One region of the Caproicibacter fermentans genome, then DNA from elsewhere that is predicted to be linked to it. Evidence: predicted binding sites of a transcription regulator. Region 1 holds the regulator's gene; each other region holds the start of a gene.
What was found. Region 1 encodes HrcA, which represses chaperone genes, less so after heat shock. Its sites were predicted from a motif close to TGTTAGCACTCNNNNNNNNNGAGTGCTAACA; they were not measured.

Region 1 (4,495 bases):
CTGAAATACTGGCACTGCGAGGAATATCTGGGACTCGGCCCCGCCGCGCATTCGTTTCTGGACGGAAAAAGGTTCTCGGTTCCGAGGAGCATCGGCGCGTTTCTGCGGGGCGAACCGGCGGAGCCGCAGGGGGACGGCGGCGAGTTTGAGGAATTCGCCATGCTGGCCCTGCGCCTGACGGAGGGCCTGACCGACGAGCGGTGCATGGAGCGCTTCGGATTTTCGGTTCCGCACCGGATGAAGGACGCCGCCCGGCGATTTCAGCCCGGAGGACTGACCGTTTGCGGCGAGAGCGGATTTCATTTTACGCCGAGGGGGTTTCTGCTTTCCAATCCGCTGACGGTGGAAATTTTATCTGTTTAAACGAGAGAAGGCCGTCCGGGAATCATTCCCGGACGGCCTTCTCTCGGCTGGCCCATCTCTGTAACGGCTGGGCTGTCTTTGGTCGGTCTGGCTGCTACTTCTTTTCACGCTTGCTTTGCACTCAAACCCATTTGGAAAGAGAATGGGCGCCGTCGACGCTTGGCGGAGCCTTCGACCGTCAAACGGTCGTAAGGCATCCCCCCGGCACGTGCGGGCACAAAAAAGCGCCGGCCCGGAATGTTCCATTCCATACACCGGCGCGCGTGAAAAGCAGGAACCTTTCCCCCGCTCCCCTGTACAAGAAGAGACGGAAGGAGTATAATATTTCCAGCAATGCGCGGGTTTCCGCTGTGTATGGAGGGGGTGTTCTCCGTATGCAGGGGGCGGGGTGTTGGCGCGCCCTGTCCCTGCTTTGCACTTTTTATTGTGCCTACTCTTACAGTATAAGCCGGTTGCTTTCAAAATTCAACCATTTTTTACAGGCTGAACCTTTTTGAGCGGGTCGATGGCGACGCCCGCGCGGGAAGAAAAGCGGAATTTATTTTTAAAAAAGAACAAATTTTTTAAATGGAAAAAGAATATTGCAGGGAAGCGAACGCAAACTGATTAATGCCGCGCACGCCCGGAAAACGGCCTGATTTCATAATTAGTTTACAATTAACATATTGACAACGGGGTAAACTAATGGTACTCTATTACATAGAGTTAGCACTCTGACGCACCGAGTGCTAAACGCCTTGAGAAACGGGGGGAAAGGGATGGAACTGACACAGAGACAGCAGAAAATACTGGCGGCTGTGATTGAACTGTATATCGCGACCGGCGAACCCGTCGGTTCCAAATCGCTGTGCGAAACCCTTGACTTTAACGTTTCTTCCGCGACGGTTCGCAATGAGATGAGCAATTTAAGCGAAATGGGGCTTCTGGAACAGCCCCATACCTCCGCGGGACGCATTCCGACCGAAAAGGGCTACCGGGTGTATATCGACCGGCTGATGAAGCGGCCCGGAATCACGGGCGACGAAAAGAGATATATCGACAGCCTGATTCTGCCGAGCGCCTACGACCCGGAAAAGCTGCTGGACGGCGTCGCGAAAATCCTCGCGTCCATGACGAAATTCGCGGCGGTTTCCACAACGCCGAGCGGCGAATCCGCCGTCATCCGCGCGGTGCAGCTGGTGCAGACCAGCCGCCGCACGGCGATGGTGATCCTGATGACCTCCGCCGGGACGATGAAAAGCCGCGTGTTCCACTGCGACTTCGACATCACGCCGGAAATTCTGCGGGTCTTCTTCCGTATGCTGAACGAAAAGCTGATCGGCGTTCCGGTTTCCAGCGTGACGCCGGCATATATCCAGTCGCTGGCGGCTTCCATGGGCGACATGGCGATGATGATCAGCTCCGCTTTAATGGCGGTCGCGGACGCGGCGCAGGAATCCATGCAGTCGGAGGTTTGCCTGAACGGCGAAATCAATCTGCTGTTTTACCCGGAATTCGGCCAGGAGGAAATTCGGCGCATTATGGACTTCCTGTCCCGCCCGGCGGACCTGTGCCGGCTTCTTTCAAAGCAGAAGGACGACGTGAGGGTCATCATCGGGCAGGAGAGCCGCCGCCCGGAGCTGAGCGACTCGAGCGTGATCGTCTCCCGCTACAATGTGGGCGGCAGGGACGCGGGCGCCATTGCCATTATCGGGCCGATGCGGATGAATTACGGCAGAATTATCTCAAGTGTTGAATACCTTTCCGGTTCGGTCGGCAGGATGCTGACGGAACTGATGGATTTGGAATAAAGAAAGGGGCGCCAGTTTTGGAGAAAAAAGAAAGTCAGCGGCAGACAGCCGAAGCCGAGGAGAAGGATCCAAAGACCGCCGGGGAATCGTCCCCGCAGACACAGGAGCAGGGCGGCCAGGCCGAGAAAATCGAAAGTGAAACGCCGAAGCCCGGCGAGGAGCTGCAAAAAAAGCTGGAGGAAACAAGCCGGGAGCTGGAAAAGCAGAAGGATCTTCTGTTGAGAACCGCGGCGGAATACGATAATTTCCGCAAGCGCACGGCGCGGGAAAAGGCCTCCCTTTACAGCGAGGCCACGGCGGCGGCCGTACTGGAAATTCTGACGGTGGCTGACAGCCTGGAACGCGCGCTGGAGCAGCCCGACTGCACCGCGGAAGACATGCGCAAGGGCGTCGAGCTGGTGCAGAGGCAGATGAAGTCGGCTCTTGAAAAACTCGGCGTGGAAGAAATGGGAGCGCAGGGCGATCCTTTCGACCCGGAGCTGCACAACGCGATTTCCCATGTGGAAGACGGGGAAAGCGGAGACAATACCGTAGTCAAGGTGTTCCAAAAGGGGTATAAGATTGGCGACCGGGTGATCCGGCATGCGATGGTGCAGGTAGCCAACTAACCTTTTTCTTCATATAGAGTATAAATTAAAATTGATCAAACGTATTGGAGGTAAATCAATATGTCAAAAACCATAGGCATTGACCTTGGCACCACCAATTCCTGCGTCGCGGTGATCGAAGGCGGCAAACCCGTAGTAATCCCGAACGCGGAGGGCGAACGAACAACTCCGTCCGTGGTTGCGTTTAAAAAGACGGGCGAGCGCATTGTGGGCCAGCTGGCGAAGCGCCAGGCCATCACCAACCCGGACCGTACCATCAGCTCGATTAAAAGGGAAATGGGCAGCGATTATAAAGTTAAGATAGATGACAAGAACTACACCCCGCAGGAGATTTCGGCCATGATTCTGCAAAAGCTGAAGGGGGACGCGGAAGCGTACCTCGGCGAGGCGGTTCATTCGGCGGTTATAACCGTTCCGGCCTATTTCACCGACGCCCAGCGCCAGGCGACCAAGGACGCCGGCAAAATCGCGGGGCTCGACGTCAAGCGCATCATCAACGAGCCGACGGCGGCGGCGCTGTCCTATGGCATCGACAAGGATAAGGAACAGAAAATCATGGTTTATGACCTCGGCGGCGGCACATTCGACGTTTCCATCATCGAAATGGGCGACGGCGTGCAGGAGGTCCTCGCCACGGCGGGCAACAACCGTCTGGGCGGCGACGACTTCGACAAGCGCGTCATGGACTGGATGGTTTCCGAATTCAAAAAGGAGACGGGAATCGATCTTTCCGGCGACAAGGCAACCATGCAGCGCCTCAAGGACGCGGCGGAAAAGGCGAAGATCGAGCTTTCCGGCGTGACCTCCACCAATATCAACCTGCCGTTCATCACGGCGGACGCGAACGGCCCGAAGCACCTCGACATGACCCTGACCCGCGCGAAATACGACGAGCTGACCGCCGACCTGGTGGAAAAGACCGTCGGCCCGGTGAAACAGGCTCTGTCCGACGCGTCCCTTTCATGGAACGAGATTTCAAAGGTTCTGCTGGTCGGCGGTTCCACCCGCATGCTCTCCGTACAGGATAAGGTCAAACAGCTCTCCGGAAAGGATCCGTTCAAGGGTATCAACCCGGATGAATGCGTCGCGATCGGCGCTTCGCTGCAGGCCGGAGTTCTGGGCGGCGAGGTCGAAGGTCTTCTGCTGCTCGACGTCACCCCGCTTTCGCTCGGCGTTGAAACCATGGGCGGCGTGATGACAAAAATCATCGAGCGCAACACCACCATCCCGACCAAAAAGAGCCAGATCTTCTCCACGGCGGCGGACGGTCAGACCCAGGTGGAAGTCAACGTGCTGCAGGGCGAGCGCGAATTTGCCCGCGACAACAAGCAGCTCGGCCTGTTCCGTCTGGACGGCATCGCGCCGGCTCCGCGCGGAATTCCCCAGATCGAGGTTACGTTCGACATCGACGCCAACGGCATCGTGAACGTTTCCGCAAAGGATATGGGAACCGGGAAAGAACAGAAGATCACAATTACCTCCAGCTCCAACATGAGCAAGGACGATATCGACAAGGCAGTGAAGGACGCTGAAAAATTCGAAGCGGAGGATAAAAAGCGCCGCGAGGAAATCGACCGGAAGAACGAGGCCGAAAACCTTTGCTATTCCGTTGAAAAGCTGATTAAGGACGGCGGAGACAAGATCCCGCAGTCCGATCAAGACGATCTGAACGCAAAAGTGGCGGCGCTGCGCAGCGAAATTTCCGCGAACAACGCCGACGGCATCAAAGAAAAG
Region 2 (4,495 bases), 1.3 Mb from region 1:
GCGCGGGACAGACCATCGCGCTGGTCGGTCCTTCCGGCGGCGGGAAAACGACTCTGTGTTCCCTTGTTCCGCGATTTTACGACGTAACCGGCGGCAGCGTTTCCATCGACGGAACCGACGTGAGAAAAATCCGTCTGAGCTCCCTGCGCGGCTCCATCGGCATCGTGCAGCAGGACGTTTACCTGTTTTCCGGCAGCATCCGTGAAAACATCGCCTACGGCAGACCCGACGCAACCGACGAGGAGATCATGGAAGCCGCGCGAAAAGCCAACATCCACGATTTTATTATGGATCTGGAAGACGGATACGATACATACGTCGGCGAGCGGGGCGCCCGTTTAAGCGGAGGACAGAAGCAGCGGATCTCCATTGCGCGCGTTTTCTTAAAGAATCCCAAAATTCTGATTCTGGACGAGGCGACCAGCGCGCTCGACAATGAAAGCGAACGACGGATTCAGGCTTCGCTCGATCTGCTCAGCCGGGGCCGTACGACCATCGTCATCGCCCACCGCCTTTCAACCATCCGCAACGCGGATGAAATTATCGTCATCGGCGACGACGGAATTATCGAACGCGGCCCGCATGATGCTCTTTTGAATGCAGACGGAGTTTACGCCCGGTACTATAACCTTCAATTTGAAGGGCTGGATGAGAAATAGAAAAGCCGTTCGGTTTGCCCCCCTATGCGGGAGCGGACCGGACGGCTTTTCTTTACGGCCGGGGACCGTGGTCCGGGGCAACCGTGTCAAAGGAAAGATTGTCATTTCTTACTTAAAGGATTTTCACTTGAGGCGACCGAGGCTCAATAATAAACTCCTGTCCCTGAGCCTGATCGAATTCCGCGACCGACAAGCCGCTTCTCATGAGGTACCAGCGTCCGTCGGGAAAGCGGGCGGCGATCAGAAACACAAACCTGTTGTTTTCCTCGACCAGCGTACTGCGGTACAACCAGGCCTGCGATAGAATCACCGGATCGTCGCTCGGGTAGAACGGCACGCCCCTGGAAAAATGAATCCCGTCCGCGGAACGGGAAAGGAACAGCGCGAAAGAATACTTTGTCAGGTTTACCCCCGTCTGAAGCAGATAGTACTCCCCGTGATACTGAATAATGTCCTGATGCCACGGTGCGTAATTTTTACCCAGCGAAAGACTGCATACCTTCGGGCTGCTCCAAGCGCTGCCGTCTTTGCTCACCGCATGCAGCAGACGGTGCTTGTAATCCGTATACCAAAACTCGTATTCTCCGTTTGAATAATTGACGTCAAGGCTCAGAATGCCGCCTTTCGAACTCTGCATCAGCTCCGGCTGGGTCCAGTGAATTCCGTCAAAGCTGGTTTTGCGGTAATAATAATCGATGGAATAGTCCGGCCGGTTTGTCTCGCTGTTTCCTTTATTATAGCGATACCACAGCTCCATGACATTGTTGCGCATCACAATATGGGAGTCCGAATAGTGCCCGCCTCGTCCGACATCCGTCGGAATTCCGGAAACGGGATTTTCGCGGGCATCCGGCTCCTGCCAATGCACCATGTCGTCGGAAACAGCCAGGGAGGGGTTCTCGTAATCATCGTTTCCGTCCGGGTAAGGCGTGAACGACAGCCAGTATTTCCAGCCGTTCCACTTATTGGGAAAGTAAAGAAGCTTTGGGTGCGTCAGCTGCCCCGAGCCGTCATAGGTGGGAAGGGATACCAGATTGTATCCCGCCTGCAGCTCCGGGATGGCCGGTCGGCTGATTTTGGCTCCCCTGCGTTTTGACATCTGCAGCGTTACGGCAGTGTTTGCGGTTTTCGCGCGGGCCTGAGCCAAAGCGCATTCCGAGCTCAAAAGCAAAAAAACCAGCGCAACCAGCAAAAACATGAATTTTGTCAGTTTTTTCATCATATTCATCTCCACAGAATGAGAACGTTTTCCATTATACAAGTCATAAATGATAAATTTCATAGAAATTAGAAACATATTATGAAAATTGGTAAAATAAAGGGAAGCTGGCAAAAACTCAAAAAACCCAGTCAGCTAAAGCGCTCCTTAAACAGGATTGGGGGCTCTATGCCGGAAAAGTTTTAGCACTCTTTTCGTGAGAGTGCTAAAATTCACAAATATTCAAAAATTATTTCAAAGTTTATTCATAAAAAGCAGATATACTGAAACTGTCAAAAGGGGAACGGAACAGTTCCCGATATAATCATCAAATGGAAACGGAGGCTTTTAATATGTTTGATTTGATTCCTTTTGAACGCGGCACAGACGGACTGTTCGATGAATTCAGCCGTCTCGTGAACGGAGGTTTCTGGAACGGCACGGATTCCTTCCGGACATTCCGGACCGATATTCTCGATAAGGGCGACAGATATGTTCTAAGAGCAGATCTGCCCGGCTTTCAAAAACAGGAGATCAACATTAACGTGGAAGGCGATCGTTTGACCCTGAGCGCAGAACATAAAGAAGAATTCAATGAAAATAAAAAGAACTATATCCGAAAAGAAAGAAGGTACGGGGCTTTCAGCCGCAGCTTTGATCTCAGCGGAATCGACTCCGCAGGGATCTGCGCCCGTTACAGCAACGGGGTTTTGGAACTGGAGCTTCCGAAATCGGCGCAGGCAAAATCATCGCAGAAAAGGATTGAAGTTAACTAACCTGCTTATACTAAGCGCAGGAATTAAAAATATCGACAGGAGGTTTTTCTAATGTTTGATTTGGTTCCCTTTGATTCAAGGTCGGGCGGCGTGTTCGACTATTTTGACCGGATGCTGAACAACAGCTTTTTCAGCGGGTATGACGCGGAGTGCGCGCCCTGCCGCGCCGACATTCTCGACCAGGGTGACAAATTCGTTTTAAAGGCCGACATGCCCGGATTTCGCAAGGAAGACATTAAGGTCGACGTAAGCGGAGACATGCTGACCCTTTCAGCCGAGCGGAAAGAGGAAACGAACGGCGAAAAAAAGAATTTTATCCGAAGAGAAAGAAAATACGGCACCTTAAGCCGCAGCTTTGACATTCAGGGGATCGACGCCGAAAAAATCAGCGCAGCTTATCAGGACGGCGTTCTGACGCTCGATCTGCCCAAAATTGTCGAAACCAAACCCTCTTCCCGTAAAATCGAGATTCAATAATACTGTTTGTAATGAAAGTGCTTCCCCTCGAGGAGCTTTTCATAGAAAACGATTAATTAAAGGAGGTTTTCAGTATGTTTGATCTGGTTCCATTTGAAAACAGCGCCGGCAGTATTTTCGATACCTTTGACCGGATGCTCAACAGCAGTTTTTTCGGCGGAGTCGGGATGGACACCGTGCCCTTCCGGACCGATATTGTGGATGAAGGCGACAGGTATGTGCTGAAGGCCGACTTGCCGGGATTCAGCAAGGAGGACATCAACATTTCCGTGGACGGCGGCAGACTGCAGTTAAGCGCCGAACATAAGGAAGAATCCGGCGGCGACCAGAAGAATTATGTTCGCCGCGAAAGAAGGTACAGCGCCTACAGCCGCAGCTTCGACCTTCAGGGGATCGACGCAGAAAAAATCAGTGCCAGCTATCGGGACGGCGTTTTGAGCCTTAATCTGCCGAAACTGATCGAGGCAAAACCGGAATCCCGTAAAATCGAAGTAAAATAATACGTTTTGTAAAAGAGCAGGAGGACGCGCATCGCTTCCCCTGCTCTTTCTATTTCTGCGGATTCGCGGATTCAAAGGGACAGAACAATTTCCGTTTTCGGATTTTTTGGCACGTTCAAAAATGGGATCCGGATTCTCACCTGTTCCGGAATTGATTCCGCCGGTGACAAGAAGACTTGCCTGACAGGAAGTCCGCGCGGCCCGAAAAGCGGATCGCCGAAAAAGACGGCGGTGGGACCATCCGCCCCGCCGATCACACCGATTGCGCCGCCGGCGGATGAGCACATTTGAGAACCTTCCTGACGCACTTCCAGTTTGTCGGTTTCCGGCAGCGGCGGATCGATCACATATCGCAGCAGCGGACAGTATCGATGCCTGGAACTCGTCATACTGTGAAAAACGAGATTGAGATCCGTCCCTTCCAGACTTTCTACGATCAGGCGGTGCGCATTCCCCGTCACGGGATGAACGAATTCAATTTCACGCCCCGCTGCCTCTTTTCCAACCGGAAGGGAAAAACAAACGCCTACCGGCAGAGCTTTGCACGTTTCATGCAGGCGGATCTTCAGAGTTTTCAGCATATAAAAAGCAGGAAACGGCACGCGGCACCGCGTCCACGCAAAACAGGCGTCCTTTAGAAACTCGTTTTCTTCAATCAGCGGCAGCAGTTCTCCTCCGTCGTGCGGGTCCCACGGAAAATAAGGTCTTCCCTGCCCGCGCCATCCGCTGCCGACTTTCCGCCCATTCACATAAAATTCCTTTAGCGGAAGTATTTCCGGCAGCGGAGAGGTTGCGCGGGCGAATTCAATGTCTTCCAAAGACATCCCTGCTTCTTTATCCCGGTACCGGTCATAAAAAGCGCGGGCCGCCGCGCGGTTCAGCACG
Region 3 (4,495 bases), 1.6 Mb from region 1:
CAATTACGGACTGCTTACGCCGGACGCGGAATAGCGCCGGGGAAAAAAAGAATACTATGAAAAAAGGGCTGCCGGGCGCGGCCCTTTCTTTCTGAGGAGAGATAATATCATGGAGGATTTTAAACTGGTATGCCCCTGCCTTCTCGGCGTGGAGGGCCTTGCCGCCGATGAAATCAGGCGGATGGGAGCGGAAAATGTGGAAGCGCAGAACGGCCGGGTGGTTTTTGCCGGTTCGGAGGAAATGCTTGCGCGGGCCAACCTTTGGGCCCGCTGCGGAGAGCGGATTCTGATTCTGATGGGCGAGTTTACCGCGCGGAGTTTTGAAGAACTGTTTCAGGGAGTTAAGGCCCTGCCATGGGAGCGCTGGATCGGAAGAAAGGACGCGTTTCCCGTGAAGGGCTCCAGCTTGTCCTCTCAGCTGGCAAGCGTGCCGGACTGCCAGTCGATCGTCAAAAAGGCGGTTGTGGAACGTCTCAAGCAAAAGTACGCTGTTTCGTGGTTTGAAGAAACCGGAACAAAATACCAGATCCGTTTTCTCATTCTGAAGGACAGGGTCAGCCTGATGATCGATACGTCCGGGGAAGGCCTGCATAAAAGGGGTTACCGCGCGAATTCCGCGGCGGCTCCGATCAAGGAAACGCTTGCCGCAGCCATGGTTTCCCTTTCCCGCGTCCGCAGGGACGCCCATCTGATCGATCCTTTCTGCGGTTCCGGAACCATTCTGATTGAAGGAGCAATGTATTCGCTGAACATTGCCCCGGGGCTCCGCCGCCGCTTTGCGGGAGAGGAATTTGCCGGCATTGACGGGAAAGTGTGGCAAACGGAACGAGAGCGTGCGCGCGAGCTGGAGCGGCATGACGTTTCGTTTGAGGCGCTTGGGTGCGACGTGGACCCGGCAGCGCTCTCGCTCACGCTGGAAAACGCGAAAAAAGCGGGGGTCGGCGACCGTATCCGTACGGAAAAGCGGGATATTTCGCAGTTTCGCGCGGAGGGCGAGTCCGGCTGCGTGATCTGCAATCCTCCTTACGGGGAGCGTCTGCTTGATTTGAAGCAGGCGCAGGAAATTTACCGCGCGATGGGACGGGTCTTTGAACGGAGGCGCTTCTGGAGTTATTCCATCATCAGCCCGGACGACACGTTCGAGGATTGCTTTGGTAGAAAGGCGGATAAGCGGAGGAAGCTTTATAACGGAATGATTCGCTGCCAGTATTACATGTATTTTAAGGCATGATGTCACCAAAAAGCACGGAAATGAGGGAGTCAGTTGTTTCAGGAAGACTGGGTCATGCGGCAGATTGAGAGTATCGTTAATTTTCTTACGGAAGCCGTACTGGACAAGAAAACACCGGATTTTGAAATATCGGAAACCGAAAGGAATGATACGGATCGGCTGCATGAACGGCTGCTGAACCTGATCCGCGGGAAGCGGATCAATGAGGCGGAAGATCTTTTGTTCGAAAGGCTCGACACGGGCGATCGGCGATATCTGGAACTTGCCGTGGATTTTTATGCCAGGCTGAACAAGCTGGACGGCGAAACGCTGCGCGACAGTGATTTTTCGCGGTCGGAAATTGAAGACGGCCTGAAGGATATCGCGAGCCGGTTTGGAATCCCTTTGGCTGATTTATTTCAGTCCATGCACGGGGAGGAGAACTGATGCGGTATGTTATGATTGTCAATCCTGCGGCAGGCAGGCGGAATGCCGCCGAAACAATTCTGCCGGGAATCCGGAAGGTTTTCATCGAACGCGGCTTGAATCCCGCCTGTTACCTGACCCGGCGGCCCGGAGAGGCGGCCGAACTGGCGGCAAGGGAGGCGGAAAAGGGCGGTCCGGTCAGAATTTTTGCTTTCGGCGGAGACGGGACCCTTGGGGAAGTTGCCGAGGGCGCCGCGGGAAAAAATAATGCGGAGATAGGAATTTTTCCCTGCGGATCCGGCAATGATTATATCAAACTTTTCGGCTCTATGCGGGATTTTCTTTCACCGGAACAGCAGCTCGCGGGTGATTCGCGCCCCGTTGATCTGATCCGTACGGAACTTGGAATTTCAATCAATGTTTGCTCCGTGGGGCTGGACGCGATGGTTGCGCTGAATACGGAGCGCCTGAAGCGGGTTCCGCTCGTCAGCGGCTCCGCGGCGTATGATTTGGGGCTGATTCAGGCGCTCTTTGGGCAGATCGGGAGCAACCTCCGCATTCGGATTGACGATTCCGAAGAGTTTCAGGGGTGCTTTTTGTTCGCGCTCGCCGCCAGCGGCAGATATTACGGCGGCGGCTACTGCGGGGCTCCGCAGGCGATCCCCGACGACGGTCTGCTCGATTTTGTCATGATCCGAAAGCCTCCCTTTTACAAGATACCCATGCTGGTCGGCATGTATAAAGCTGGACGCCATATCGGCGCGAAAGAATTTGAAGAATTCCTGCTGTTTCGCCGCGGGATGAAGATGGAAGTTTTTTCCAAAAAGCCGGCTGCCTCCAATCGTGATGGGGAAGTCGCGCTGGTTGAAGCCGCAAGCTACCGGGTCCTTCCCCATGCAGTGCGCTTTATTATTCCCCAAAAAGATATGATGGAAGGAATTTGTAAATAAATTATTAAATCCTGCTTTTTCTTAAAAAACCTCTTGATTTTTATCAGGGAAGCAGATAAAATAATCTTAGCACTCAAGATGAATGAGTGCTAACAGAAAATAAACATTAAGGAGGATATATTATGACTGTAAAACCTTTACTGGACAGAGTGCTGATCAAAATGGAAGAGGCGGAGGAAACCACCAAGAGCGGTATCATTCTTGCCGGTTCCGCAAAAGAGAAGCCGCAGATCGCCGATGTTGTTGAAGTTGGCCCGGGCGGACTTGTTGACGGAAAAGAAGTCACCATGTATGTGAAAAAGGGCGACCGTGTCATCACAAGCAAATATTCCGGCACGGAAGTGAAGCTTGACGGCGTGGATTACACTCTGGTTCGCCAGAGCGATATTCTTGCAGTTGTGGAATAAGGACAGCTTTCATAATATTAAAATATTGGAGGAATCAGATCTATGGCAAAACAGATTATTTACGGCGAGGAAGCCAGAAAAGCACTGTTAAACGGCGTAAATCAGCTTGCCGATACGGTTAAGATCACTCTTGGGCCCAAGGGCCGCAATGTTGTTCTTGATAAAAAATTCGGCGCTCCGCTGATCACAAACGACGGCGTAACAATCGCGAAGGAAATTGAGCTGGACGACGCGTTTGAGAATATGGGTGCTCAGCTCGTTAAGGAAGTTTCCACCAAGACGAACGATGTCGCAGGCGACGGCACCACGACCGCAACTCTGCTGGCGCAGGCACTGATCCGCGAGGGTATGAAGAATGTTACCGCGGGCGCAAATCCGATGGCGGTTCGCAACGGCATTCAGGATGCCGTCGATGTTGCCGTTGAGGCGCTGAAAAAGAATTCCAAAAAGGTCTCCGGCCCCGACGACATTGCACGTGTTGCTGCAATTTCCGCATCGAGTGAGTTTATCGGCAAACTGATTTCCGAAGCGATGGCGAAAGTTACATCCGACGGAGTGATTACCGTTGAGGAGTCTAAAACGGCCGAAACCTATTCGGAAGTTGTGGAAGGCATGATGTTCGACCGCGGTTATGTCACTCCTTATATGGTAACCGACACCGAAAAAATGGAAGCGATCATTGACGACGCTTACATTCTGATTACAGACAAGAAAGTTTCCAATATTCAGGAAATTCTTCCGCTCCTCGAAAAGATTGTCCAGTCCGGCAAGAAGCTGGTGATCATCGCGGAAGATATCGAAGGCGAGGCACTTTCCACCCTGATCCTCAACAAACTGCGCGGCACCTTTACCTGCGTCGGCGTCAAGGCTCCGGGCTTCGGCGACAGAAGAAAAGAAATGCTGCAGGATATTGCCATTCTGACGGGCGGCCAGGTGATCTCCTCCGAACTGGGTCTTGAACTCAAGGACGCCACAATGGAACAGCTCGGCCGCGCACGCCAGGTGAAAGTGGACAAGGAAAACACGATTATTGTCGACGGTGCGGGCGAAAAGAAACAGATTTCCGACCGCGTCGGCCAGATCCGTGCTCAGATCGAAAAGACGACCTCCGATTATGACCGTGAAAAACTGCAGGAGCGTCTTGCGAAGCTGTCCGGCGGTGTAGCGGTCATTAAAGTCGGCGCCGCGACCGAAATCGAAATGAAAGAGAAGAAGATGCGCGTGGAAGACGCCCTTGCCGCAACCAAGGCTGCGGTGGAAGAGGGAATTGTCGCGGGCGGCGGCATTGCTCTTCTGAATACGATCTCCGAGGTCCAGACCTTTGTCGACAAGTCCGATGGCGATGAAAAGACAGGCGCCAAGATTGTTCTCCGCGCTCTGGAAGAGCCGTTGCGCCAAATTGCCGAAAACGCAGGTCTGGAAGGCTCCGTCATCATCAATAAAATCCAGAGTTCCGGAAAATCCGGTTACGGTTACAACTTTGAAAACGATCAGTACGGCGA
Region 4 (4,495 bases), 1.6 Mb from region 1:
CTGATTGCGGATTTTGCGATTGAGCCGGATTTTATTCGTGCCGCAATGGATGAAGAGGAATCCTCCCATATCGACAATGAGGATGATAACACACTGGTTGTGATCGATATTCCGGTTGTGGAACAGAATGGGAAGAGCCTGGCCTATTCCACAATGCCGATGGGGCTGATCCTGGCGGAAAAAAATGTGATCACGATCTCCATCCGCGATAATACGGTTGTCGACGAATTCGCACGGGGATTGGTCAAGGGCGTGCGTACCAATCTGAAAACCCGTTTTTTGCTGCATATCATGCTTCGCGTGGCCAGCCGCTATCTGCAGTACCTGAAACAGATCGATAAAATCAGCAATACCGTGGAATCGGAACTGAGGGAGTCGATGAAAAACTCGGAACTCCTGCAGCTGCTGGATATTGAAAAATCCCTTGTTTATTTTTCCTCTTCCTTAAAGGGGAATGAAATCACTCTGGAAAAAATCATGCGGGGCAGGGTGATCAAGCTGTACGACGAAGACCAGGACCTTTTGGAAGATGTTCTGATTGAAGTGAAACAGGCCATTGAAATGTCCAACATACACCTGAATATATTGTCCGGAACCATGGATGCCTTTGCGTCCGTTATTTCGAACAATCTGAATATCGTAATGAAGGCGCTGGCATCCATTACACTGCTGTTTTCGGTGCCGGCGGTGATTACCGGCGCTTATGGAATGAACGTCAAGGGAATACCGTTCCCCAGCTTTTGGTTTCCGGCCGCCTTATCGTTCCTCTGCATTGCGATCGCGTACTGGATTCTTCACAGAAAGAAAATGCTGTAATTGAAAATCATATCCGATACAAAGAGGGGACTGCCGCGCGGTTCCCTTTTTACATAGAAAAAGGGGGATCATTGACATGGATTCCATTCGAATTCATACCGCGGAGATGTCTGAGGCCGCCGCCGCACTGCATGCCGGCGACCGTGTGCTGCTCAGCGGAACGGTATACACCGCGCGCGACGCCGCGCACAAAAGAATTTTTGCCATGCTGGACAAAGGGGAGCCTTTGCCGTTTGAGCTCTGCGGAGCTTCGGTTTATTACGCCGGGCCGACTCCAACGCCGCCCGGCTTGCCCATCGGCTCCTGCGGCCCGACGACTTCGTCCCGTATGGATGTGTTTTCGCCCCGCCTTTTGGACCTGGGCCTGAAATGCATGATCGGCAAGGGGAACCGGTCGCAGGCGGTTGTGGACGCGATCCGGCGCAACAAAGCGGTGTATCTCTGCGCAATCGGCGGAGCCGGGGCTCTGGCCGCGCAATGCGTCCGTTCGCTGGAAGTGATCGCGTTTGAGGAGCTCGGCTGCGAATCGGTCAAGCGTCTGGAATTTGAGGATTTTCCGCTTTTGACGGCCATCGACTGTCATGGCGGCAGTCTGTTCGGGGGTTAAAAATGACACGCCTTTTAATTCGGCTGTTCATCAGGAATTACCAGAAGATCGATGACCCGCAGGTGCGGGAACGCTATGGTAAATTTTCCGGTCTGGTCGGCATTGTGACGAATCTGTTTCTGTTTGCCGGGAAAATAACCGTCGGACTGCTGTTTCACAGCATCTCCGTGACGGCGGACGCGGTGAACAACCTGACCGATTCCGCATCGTCCATCGTTACCCTGGTCGGGTTTAAGATGGCCGCGAAGCCTGCCGATTCCGACCATCCGTACGGGCATGCCAGAATCGAATATATCAGCGGGCTGATGGTTTCTCTGGTTGTGTTTGTAACCGGATTCCAGTTTGCCCAGACTTCCATAAATAAGATAATCCGTCCCGAGCAAAGCGAATTCAGCCTGATCGTCGTGGCGGTGCTGGTTTGTTCCATTCTGCTGAAAGCGTGGCAGGGCGCTTTTTACCGCAGAGTAGGAAAGACGATTTCCTCCTCGACGATTTCCGCGACCGCGGCGGACAGCATGAACGACGTTCTGGCTACCTCGGCCGTTCTGGTGGGGGCGGTGCTCACACGGCTGACCGGTTTTAACCTGGACGGATATATGGGTCTGGTCGTCGCCGTTATGATCATGTTTACCGGCTTTCAGCTGGTCCGTGAAACGGGGAATCCTCTGCTTGGCGAGGCGCCGACCCGGGAATTCGTGGATGATATTTACCGCACGATCAGCGCTTATGACGGGATTCTAGGCATTCACGATCTGAATGTTCACAGCTACGGTCCGGGGCGCTGCTTTGCAACCGTACACTGCGAAGTGCCCGCCGAACGGGACATTCTGCTCAGTCATGACATCATAGACAATATTGAGCGCGACTTTCTGGAAAAAAAGGGGATTCATCTCGTTATTCACATGGACCCGGTTACAACGAATGATCCGCGGACCAATGAACTGAAACGGCAGATTACTCAGCTGATTGCCGAGATTTCTCCCGAGATCGGAATGCACGATTTTCGCGTCGTCTGGGGTCCGACCCATGCCAATCTTGTGTTTGACATTTGCGTTTCCTTCGGGTTTCCCTTGTCGGATGAAGAACTCGTGAGGCAAATAACGGAAAGGGTGCGCGGAGTTCCGGGAAATTGCTATCCGGTCATCACGGTGGACCACGATTATGTTCCGACTCGATTATGATACAAAAATTTAACAATTGTCCTATTGAAATTTTCCGTCCGATAGAATAAAATAAGAATTAGCACTTGGACATTTTGAGTGCTAATTCTTTTTTTGCAAAGGACGGGATTTTTTATGCCGATAAAGCCGTTTCAGGCGGAATCAAAACACCTTTTGGATCTGATGATTCACTCGATTTACACTCACAAGGAGATTTTTCTGAGGGAACTGATCTCCAACGCGAGCGACGCCATCGATAAACTTTATTATAAGACGCTTTCAGAGGAAAATACCGGGCTGAACCGCGACGATTTTGCCATTCGGATTGTGCCGGACAAGGAAAACCGGAAGCTTACGATTTCGGACAACGGCTGCGGCATGACGAGGGAGGAGCTGGAGACCAACCTCGGCACTATCGCCAAGAGCGGTTCTCTCGATTTTAAAAACGAATTTGAAAAGAAGCCGGATATCGAGATTATCGGTCAGTTCGGGGTGGGATTCTATTCCGCGTTTATGGTCAGCGATCATGTCGCCGTCGTCAGCCGGGCGTTTGGCGGCGATGAGACCTTCCGCTGGGAGTCGCACGGCGCGGAGGGGTATACCGTCGAGCCCTGCGAAAAAAGAGAAACCTGCGGAACAGATATTATCATCGATTTGAAGCCCGATACCGAAGACGAGAAGTACGGTGAATATCTGGATGCATACACCCTTCGAAGCCTCATCAAAAAATATTCCGACTACATCCGTTATCCCATTCGGATGAACGTGGAGAAAAGCCGCCTGAAAGAGGGCAGCAAGGATGAATATGAAAGCTATACCGAAGAAGAAACGCTGAACAGCATGGTTCCTCTCTGGCGGAAAAATAAGAATGAGATTACAAAGGAACAGTATCATCAGTTTTACAAGGACAAATTTATGGATTACGAGGACCCCGCCAGAGTCATTCATATGTACACAGAGGGCGTTGCAACTTTTCACGCGCTGATGTACCTTCCGGCCAGAGCCCCGTATGATTTTTACACGAAGGAGTACGAGAAGGGCCTTCAGCTTTATTCCAACGGCGTTTTGATTATGGACAAATGCGCCGATCTGCTTCCGGATTATTTCAGTTTTGTCCGCGGCTTGGTCGATTCCCAGGACCTTTCCCTGAACATCTCCCGCGAAATGCTTCAGCATGACCGCAGGCTGGCGGTTATCGCGGGCCGGGTGGAAAAGAAAATCCAGTCGGAGCTGGAATCCATGCTGAAAAACGAACGTGAAGACTACGAAAAATTCTTCCGGAACTTTGGACTTCAGCTCAAATACGGAGTCTACCAGGACTTTGGGGCCCACAAGGATGCTTTAAAGGATCTTTTGCTGTTCCACACCTCGGCCGGTGAAAAATATTCCACCCTGGCCGAATATGTCGCCCGAATGAAGGAAGACCAGAAATATATTTATTACGCCTGCGGCGAAACCGTGCAGAAGGTTGAGCTGCTTCCGCAGACCGAGGCTGTGAAGGACCACGGATATGAAATTTTGTATCTTACCGACCCGATCGACGAATTTGCCATGCGCGTGCTTGAAAAGTACCAGGATAAGGAGTTCAAATCCGTTTCCGCGGACGATCTGGATCTGGAGACCGAGGAGGAAAAACAGGAGGCAGCCAAAAAGGTAGAAGAGAATAAGGACATGCTTGCGTTTTTGAAGGATGCGCTCAATGGCAAAGTAAAGGCCGTTGTTCTCTCCAACAAGCTGAAAACCCATCCTGTCTGCCTGACCACAAGCGGAGCAATCTCAATGGAAATGGAAAAGGTTCTGAATTCACTTCCCAACGCGGAGCAGGACAAGGTGAAGGCACAACGCGTGCTGGAGATCAACGCAAACCATCCCGTGTTCGAAAAGCTCACAAAGCTGTATGACTCTGACAGGG

Region 2: a site for HrcA is predicted at 2,059-2,089, ahead of HCR03_RS19065 (Hsp20/alpha crystallin family protein). Genes of this name have one in related genera too.
Region 3: a site for HrcA is predicted at 2,651-2,681, ahead of HCR03_RS01030 (co-chaperone GroES). Genes of this name have one in related genera too.
Region 4: a site for HrcA is predicted at 2,661-2,691, ahead of htpG (molecular chaperone HtpG). Genes of this name have one in related genera too.

What each region holds. Positions count from the first base shown of each region.
Region 1 covers NZ_CP060286.1:2,571,959-2,576,453, forward strand. The annotation lists gene hemW (radical SAM family heme chaperone HemW) at 1-363, shown strand, start outside; gene hrcA (heat-inducible transcriptional repressor HrcA) at 1,122-2,153, shown strand; gene grpE (nucleotide exchange factor GrpE) at 2,171-2,761, shown strand; gene dnaK (molecular chaperone DnaK) at 2,822-4,495, shown strand, end outside.
Region 2 covers NZ_CP060286.1:3,847,788-3,852,282, reverse strand. The annotation lists gene HCR03_RS19075 (ABC transporter ATP-binding protein) at 1-659, shown strand, start outside; gene HCR03_RS19070 (glycoside hydrolase family protein) at 772-1,881, opposite strand; gene HCR03_RS19065 (Hsp20/alpha crystallin family protein) at 2,211-2,633, shown strand; gene HCR03_RS19060 (Hsp20/alpha crystallin family protein) at 2,685-3,110, shown strand; gene HCR03_RS19055 (Hsp20/alpha crystallin family protein) at 3,185-3,610, shown strand; gene HCR03_RS19050 (hypothetical protein) at 3,682-4,495, opposite strand, start outside.
Region 3 covers NZ_CP060286.1:199,153-203,647, forward strand. The annotation lists gene hpf (ribosome hibernation-promoting factor, HPF/YfiA family) at 1-34, shown strand, start outside; gene HCR03_RS01015 (THUMP domain-containing class I SAM-dependent RNA methyltransferase) at 110-1,231, shown strand; gene HCR03_RS01020 (DUF6483 family protein) at 1,286-1,657, shown strand; gene HCR03_RS01025 (diacylglycerol/lipid kinase family protein) at 1,657-2,586, shown strand; gene HCR03_RS01030 (co-chaperone GroES) at 2,709-2,993, shown strand; gene groL (chaperonin GroEL) at 3,036-4,495, shown strand, end outside.
Region 4 covers NZ_CP060286.1:995,161-999,655, reverse strand. The annotation lists gene HCR03_RS04935 (magnesium transporter CorA family protein) at 1-816, shown strand, start outside; gene HCR03_RS04930 (FumA C-terminus/TtdB family hydratase beta subunit) at 893-1,423, shown strand; gene HCR03_RS04925 (cation diffusion facilitator family transporter) at 1,426-2,604, shown strand; gene htpG (molecular chaperone HtpG) at 2,719-4,495, shown strand, end outside.